One region of the Nonomuraea sp. NPDC048892 genome, then DNA from elsewhere that is predicted to be linked to it. Evidence: riboswitches for the same ligand, from Rfam matches in the RefSeq annotation. Region 1 holds a riboswitch; the other holds the start of a gene.
The links. A riboswitch is a leader RNA that binds a small molecule or an ion and turns the genes downstream of it on or off. The one in region 1 is predicted to bind glycine.
Positions count from the first base shown of each region.

Region 2: it holds a riboswitch for glycine, as region 1 does, so the genes downstream of both, gcvP (aminomethyl-transferring glycine dehydrogenase) here and gcvT (glycine cleavage system aminomethyltransferase GcvT) in region 1, are expected to answer to the same signal.

Region 1 covers NZ_JBEZFZ010000013.1:178,886-182,159, forward strand. Annotated here, with positions in the region: gene gcvH (glycine cleavage system protein GcvH) at 1-244, opposite strand, end outside; gene gcvT (glycine cleavage system aminomethyltransferase GcvT) at 241-1,326, opposite strand; glycine riboswitch at 1,458-1,555, opposite strand; gene AB0C28_RS34935 (gamma-glutamyl-gamma-aminobutyrate hydrolase family protein) at 1,638-2,330, opposite strand; gene AB0C28_RS34940 (3-oxoacyl-ACP reductase) at 2,338-3,102, opposite strand; gene AB0C28_RS34945 (aldehyde dehydrogenase family protein) at 3,108-3,274, opposite strand, start outside.
Region 2 covers NZ_JBEZFZ010000002.1:700,863-704,136, forward strand. Annotated here, with positions in the region: gene AB0C28_RS08530 (bifunctional nuclease family protein) at 1-312, shown strand, start outside; gene AB0C28_RS08535 (MerR family transcriptional regulator) at 460-1,080, shown strand; glycine riboswitch at 1,285-1,385, shown strand; gene gcvP (aminomethyl-transferring glycine dehydrogenase) at 1,565-3,274, shown strand, end outside.

The DNA.
Region 1 (3,274 bases):
CCTCCACGATCTCGCCGCCGACCGGCGCGTAGATCTCGTTGACGGACTTGGTCGACTCCACCTCGCCGACGGAGTCGCCCCGCTCGATGGTCGAGCCGACCTCGGGGAGCTGCACGTAGACGACATCACCAAGGGCCTCGGCGGCGAAGGCCGTGATGCCGACGGTCACGGTGAGGCCGTCTTCGAGGCCGGCCACCCACTCGTGCTCCTTGGTGTAGCTCAGGTCGTCAGGGATGTTGCTCACTTGTTCCTCCTGTAGAAGGGCAGCTCGACCACGTCCATAGGTTCATGGCTGCCCCGGATGTCCACGGCCAGGCCTGTTTCCGCGCCGGTGTCCACGTAGGCCATCGCGATCGGCTTGCCCAGGGTCTGGGAAGGCGCGCCGCTGGTGACCACGCCGACGACGGCGCCGTCTTTCGTGACCGGGTAACCGTGGCGCGGCACCCGGCGGCCCCGCGCGACCAGGCCGACGAGCCGGCGTCGCGGCGTGTCGTCCTTGACCGCCTCGAGCGCCGCCCTGCCGACGAAGTCACCGGGCTTGTCGAATTTCACCACCCGGCCCAGCCCCGCGTCGAACGGGGTGAGCCCGGCGTGCAGCTCGTTGCCGTACAGGGGCATGCCGGCTTCGAGCCTGAGCGTGTCGCGGCTGGACAGGCCGGCGGGCTTGAGCCCGTACGGCTCCCCGGCCGCCGTGAGGGCGTGCCACAGCGGCACCGCGTCGTCGTTGGCGACGAACAGCTCGAACCCGTCCTCGCCGGTGTAGCCGGTACGGGCGATGAGGGCCTGCCGGCCGTCCACCACGCCGGGCAGCCCGGCGTAGTACTTGAGCCCGGCGAGGTCGGCGTCGGTGAGCGTGGCCAGGATCTCCTGCGAGCGGGGCCCCTGGACGGCGATCAGCGCGTACTGGTCGGACCGATCCTCGACGACCACATCGAACGCTTTAGAGCGAATTGTCAGCTCATTTCCGACTTTTTCATAGTTCGAGGCGTTGGCCACGACCATGAACTCCTCGTCCCCGAGCCGGTAGACGATGAGGTCGTCGAGCACCCCGCCGCGCTCGTCCACGATCATGGTGTAGCGCGCCCGCCCGGGCGCCAGCGCCGACAGATGCCCGACCAGCGCGTGGTCCAGCGCCTGGCCGGCCTGCGGCCCGGTCAGGAAGATCTCTCCCATGTGGGACAGGTCGAACAGCCCGGCCGCCTCGCGCACGGCCTTGTGCTCCGCGGACTCGCTGCCGTACCGGAGCGGCATGAGCCAGCCCGCGAAGTCGGTGAGCGTGGCGCCGAGGCTCTCGTGAACGTCTCGTAGCGGTGTCGGTCGGGACATTGGTCGCACCTCAGGACAGGGTTGGATGCCAGGATCCTCCCCCTCTGTCATCGATGCCTGAGAGCTTCGCCCGACTTTTGCCGGACTTTCACCTTCGGCGAGGCCCATGGGCCTGCTTTCCAGAGGTCACCCTTAGCCGTGCGGTCCTTTGCCTTGAGAGGTTTGCGGGGAGGGCTTGCTCCTTCAGGGACCCTGACCGGCTGTCAGGGTGCTCTCCCGCACGATGCGTCGGTGATTGCCGCCAGCCTAGTGCCGTCCGGGGGTCGTTGTCGCGTCCAGGGCAGTCGTGACCCGCCGCCGGCGCACGCGTCTCAGCAGGCGGACACCAGCGCGTCGAACAACGCGTGGCCCTCCGCCATCTCCGCGTGCCACTGCACGGCCACCACGAAAGCCGCGTCCAGCTCGACGGCCTCGATCGTGCCGTCGGCGCTCGTGGCCGTGACCGCCAGGCCGGGGGCCAGGCGATCGACGGCCTGGTGATGGTAGTGCGGGACCGCCACCGGCTCCTCGCCCAATGCCTTCGCCAGCCGGGTGCCCGGCACGACGTTCACCGGCAGGTCGCCGAACCGGCCGGGCCCTGGGCAGTGGTCCGTGTGGCCGACCACGTCGGGCAGGTGCTGGTGCAGGCTGCCGCCCAGGGCCACGTTGAGCACCTGGAGGCCGCGGCAGATGCCCAGGTAGGGCAGCCCGGCGTCCAGGGCCGCGGCGAGCAGGGCGAACTCCGCCTCGTCGCGGAACCGCCTGACGTAGCCGATCCGCTCGTGCGGGGCGGCGCCGTACCTGGCCGGGTCGATGTCGCCGCCCCCGGCCAGGATCAGCCCGTCCAGGCCGCGCACGACGGAGGCGGGCGCGCCGGCCGGAGGCAGCACGACCGGCTGGCCGCCGGCCCGCACGACCTGCTCCACGTACGCGTACGGCAGCAGCGCGGCCGTCGTGTCCTGCCACACCGTGAACGAGGCGGGCTCGACGTAACAGGTGATGCCGATGACGGGACGACGCACCATGACCCCCTTAGAGCGGTGTGACGTAGGCACCGGAGATGCCGCCGTCCACCAGGAACTCGCTGCCGGTGATGAACGAGGCGTCGTCGCTGGCCAGGAACGCCACCGCCGCCGCGATCTCCGACGCCTCCGCGAAGCGGCCCACGGGGACGTGCACCAGCCGCCGCGCCGCCCGCTCGGGATCCTTGGCGAACAACTCCCGCAGCAACGGCGTGTTCACCGGTCCCGGGCACAGGGCGTTGACCCTGATGCCCTCCCTGGCGAACTGCACGCCCAGCTCCCGCGACATCGCCAGCACCCCGCCCTTGGACGCGGTGTAGGAGATCTGCGAGGTGGCCGAGCCCATCACCGCCACGAAGGACGCGGTGTTGATGATCGAGCCCTTGCCCTGGCGGCGCATGTACGGGATCGCGTGCTTGCAGCACAGGTAGACGCTGGTCAGGTTCACCTCCTGGACGCGGCGCCAGGCGTCGATGCCGGTCTCCAGGATCGAGTCGTCGTCGGGCGGCGAGATGCCGGCGTTGTTGAAGGCGATGTCCACGCTGCCGTAGGTGTCGTGCGCCGTGGCGAACATCCGCACGACGTCGTCCTCGCTGGTCACGTCGGCCCGTACGAACAGGCCGCCGACCTCGGTCGCGGCCTTGACCCCCGCCTCCTCGTCGATGTCCGCGCAGACCACCTTGGCGCCCTCCTCGGCGAAGCGGCGGGCCGTGGCCAGCCCGATGCCGCCGCCCGCGCCGGTGATGACCGCCACCCGATCCTGCAACCGCTGCATGTGTGTCACTCCGATGAGATGAAGACGTTCTTGGTCTCGGTGAAGGCGGCCAGGGCGTCCGGGCCGAGCTCCCTGCCGAGGCCGGACTGCTTGAAGCCGCCGAACGGGGTCCAGTAGCGGACGGAGGAGTGGGAGTTGACCGACAGCGCGCCCGACTCGACCGCCCTGGCCA
Region 2 (3,274 bases), on a different contig from region 1:
CGGCCCCTCACCCATGACCTGTTCAGAGACGTGCTGAGCGCGCTCGGCGTCGGGCTGCGCGCGGTCAACATCGTCGCCCTGCGTGACGGCATCTTCTTCGCCGACCTGGTCTTCTCCAACGGCGTGGAGGTGAGCGCGCGGCCGTCCGACTCGATCGCGCTCGCGCTGCGCACCGGGGCCCGCATCTTCGCCAGCGAGGAGGTCGTCCAGGAAGCCGGGGTCATCATCCCGGACGACCAGGAGGACGAGGTGGAGAAGTTCAGGGAGTTCCTTGACACGATCACTCCCGAAGACTTCGGCAGGGCGGGGTAGGTATTTCAGTGCATTTACGCTTCACGACGCGCCGAGCCGGATCGTTGACTGCGCATGGTCACGGTCCTACGGTGCAAGTGAAACCCGTGGTCGCCTTTTACGAACCCCCAGATCAGGCCACGGGATGAGAGAAAGCCGGAGGTCCGCGTGGCGGTCAGCAGCGGCGAGGGAAAGACGGCCGGCCAGGAAGATCCGGTACGGCGCGAGAGCGCGCGGCAGCGTGCCGGAGAGCAGGGTCTGCTCTTCGACCAGCAACCCAGGACGCTGCCGGGTGACATCGGATACCGCGGGCCGACGGCCTGTGCGGCGGCCGGCATCACCTACAGGCAGCTCGACTACTGGGCACGCACCGGTCTGGTGGAGCCCACGATAAGAGCCGCGCAGGGCTCGGGATCGCAGCGGCTCTACAGCTTCCGCGACATCCTGGTGCTCAAGGTCGTCAAGCGGCTGCTCGACACCGGAGTGTCGCTGCAGCAGATCCGTACGGCCGTGCAGCACCTGCGTGACCGCGGGGTCGGTGACCTCGCGCAGATCACGCTCATGAGCGACGGCGTCAGCGTCTACGAGTGCACCTCGGCCGACGAGGTGATCGACCTGCTCCAGGGCGGCCAGGGCGTGTTCGGCATCGCGCTCGGCCGGGTCTGGCGTGAGGTCGAGGGCTCCCTCGCGGAGCTGCCGGGGGAACGCGCGGCGGTCGAGGACACCGTCCCGGCCGACCATCCCGCTGACGAGCTGGCCCGCAGGCGACGCGCCCGCCGCACCGGCTGAGGGCACCCGGCTCCACGAGGGCCGGGATGCCGGAAGAGGGGACTCCGATCCCCGGTATGACGCGCAGGCCCCTGGGAATGCGGGGCCCCGCGGCCACCTCCCGAGAGGGCGCCTGGGAGCGCTGAATCCCCAGGGAACACGCACGCGACGGTCCGATGACCGGCTAATGGGGCGTAGCGGTGTAATCTAGGACAGCAAGGCTGACGACCCCGTGCGGGAGAGTCCCCGGGCCCATCGCGGCGCCGGGGCGCCGAAGGAGCAACCCTCCCCGGAATCTCTCAGGCATCCTGTACCGCTCGGGCGAGGCGACTCTGGAAAGCAGGCGCTCCCGCCAGGGGCGCCTCACCGACGGTGCAAGCCCCACCGGGGGTGAAGCTCTCAGGTCGCGGTAGCACGTACGTCGTGCGGCCGCGCTGACAGAGGGGGAGATCCGGCACTCGCCCGCGCCCTGGCGCCGGTCTCCACAGCCTCGGGAGGCACACCCATGACCGATCTGTCAGCTCCGCCGTTCTCGTCCAGGCACATCGGCCCGTCGGAGTCCGAGCAGCAGCGCATGCTCGAAGCCGTGGGCTTCGAGTCCGTGGCGGATCTGGTGGCGGTGGCCGTGCCCGAGTCCATCAGGGTCAAGGACCGCCTCAAGCTGCCCGCCGCGATCGGCGAGGCCGAGGCCGTTGCCGAGCTGCGCGCCCTGGCCGGGCGCAACCGCGTGCTCACCTCGATGATCGGCCTGGGCTACTACGACACCGTCACGCCCGCCGTCATCCGCCGCAACCTGCTGGAGAACCCGGGCTGGTACACCGCCTACACGCCGTACCAGCCGGAGATCTCGCAGGGGCGCCTGGAGGCGCTGCTGAACTTCCAGACCGTCGTCTCCGACCTCACCGGCCTGCCCGTCTCCGGCGCGTCCCTGCTGGACGAGGCCACCGCCGCCGCCGAGGCCATGACGCTGGCCCGCCGGGCGGGCAAGTCGAAGAGCTCCGTGTTCGTGGTGGACGCCGACGCGCTGCCCCAGACCAAGGCTGTGCTCGCCACCAGGGCCGAGCCGCTCGGCATCACGCTGGTGGAGCACCCGCTCGACGGCGAGCTGCCCGAATGCTTCGGCGTGCTCGTGCAGTACCCCGGCGCCTCGGGCCGGCTGCGCGACTTCCGCGCCGTGGCCGCCGCCGCCCACGAGGCCGGCGCGCTGGTCGTGGCCGCCGCCGACCTGCTGGCCCTGACGCTCATCGCCGCCCCCGGCGAGCTGGGCGCCGACATCGCCATCGGCTCCTCACAGCGCTTCGGCGTGCCGTTCGGGTTCGGCGGGCCGCACGCCGCCTACATGTCCGTACGCGAGGGGCTGCAGCGCCAGCTCCCCGGCCGCCTGGTGGGCGTGTCGGTGGACGCCGACGGCGACCCCGCCTACCGCCTGGCCCTGCAGACCCGCGAGCAGCACATCCGCCGCGAGAAGGCCACCAGCAACATCTGCACCGCCCAGGTCCTGCTGGCCGTCATCGCCGGCATGTACGCCGTCTACCACGGCCCCGAGGGCCTGCGCCGCATCGCCCACCGCGTCCACCGCCACGCCGGCGCGCTGGCCGCCGGGCTGCGCGAGGGCGGCGTGGAGATCGTGCACCAGGAGTTCTTCGACACCGTGCTCGCCCGCGTGCCCGGCCGGGCCGCCGAGGTCGTGGCCGCCGCCGCCGAGCGGGGCGTCAACCTCTGGCAGGTGGACGACGACCACGTCTCCGTCGCCTGCGACGAGAAGACCGGCGCCGCCGAGGTGGCCGCGGTGCGGGCCGCCTTCGGGATCTCCCCGGACGGCGGGGCCGAGCCCGAGCACACCCCCGACGCGCTGCCCGCCGAGCTCCTGCGCGAGAGCGCGTACCTGACCCACCCGGTCTTCCACGCCCACCACTCCGAGACCGCGATGCTGCGTTACCTGCGCAAACTGCAGGACAAGGACATCGCTCTCGACCGCTCCATGATCCCGCTCGGCTCCTGCACGATGAAGCTGAACGCGACCACCGAGATGGAGCCGATCACCTGGCCCGAGTTCGCCGCGATCCACCCGTACGCGCCCGCCGGGCAGACCGAGGGCTACCGCGAGCTCATCGGCACGCTGGAGGGCTGGCTGGCCGAGGTGACCGGCTACGACGCCGTCTCCCTCCAGCCGAACGCCGGCTCGCAGGGCGAGTTCGCCGGGCTGCTGGCCATC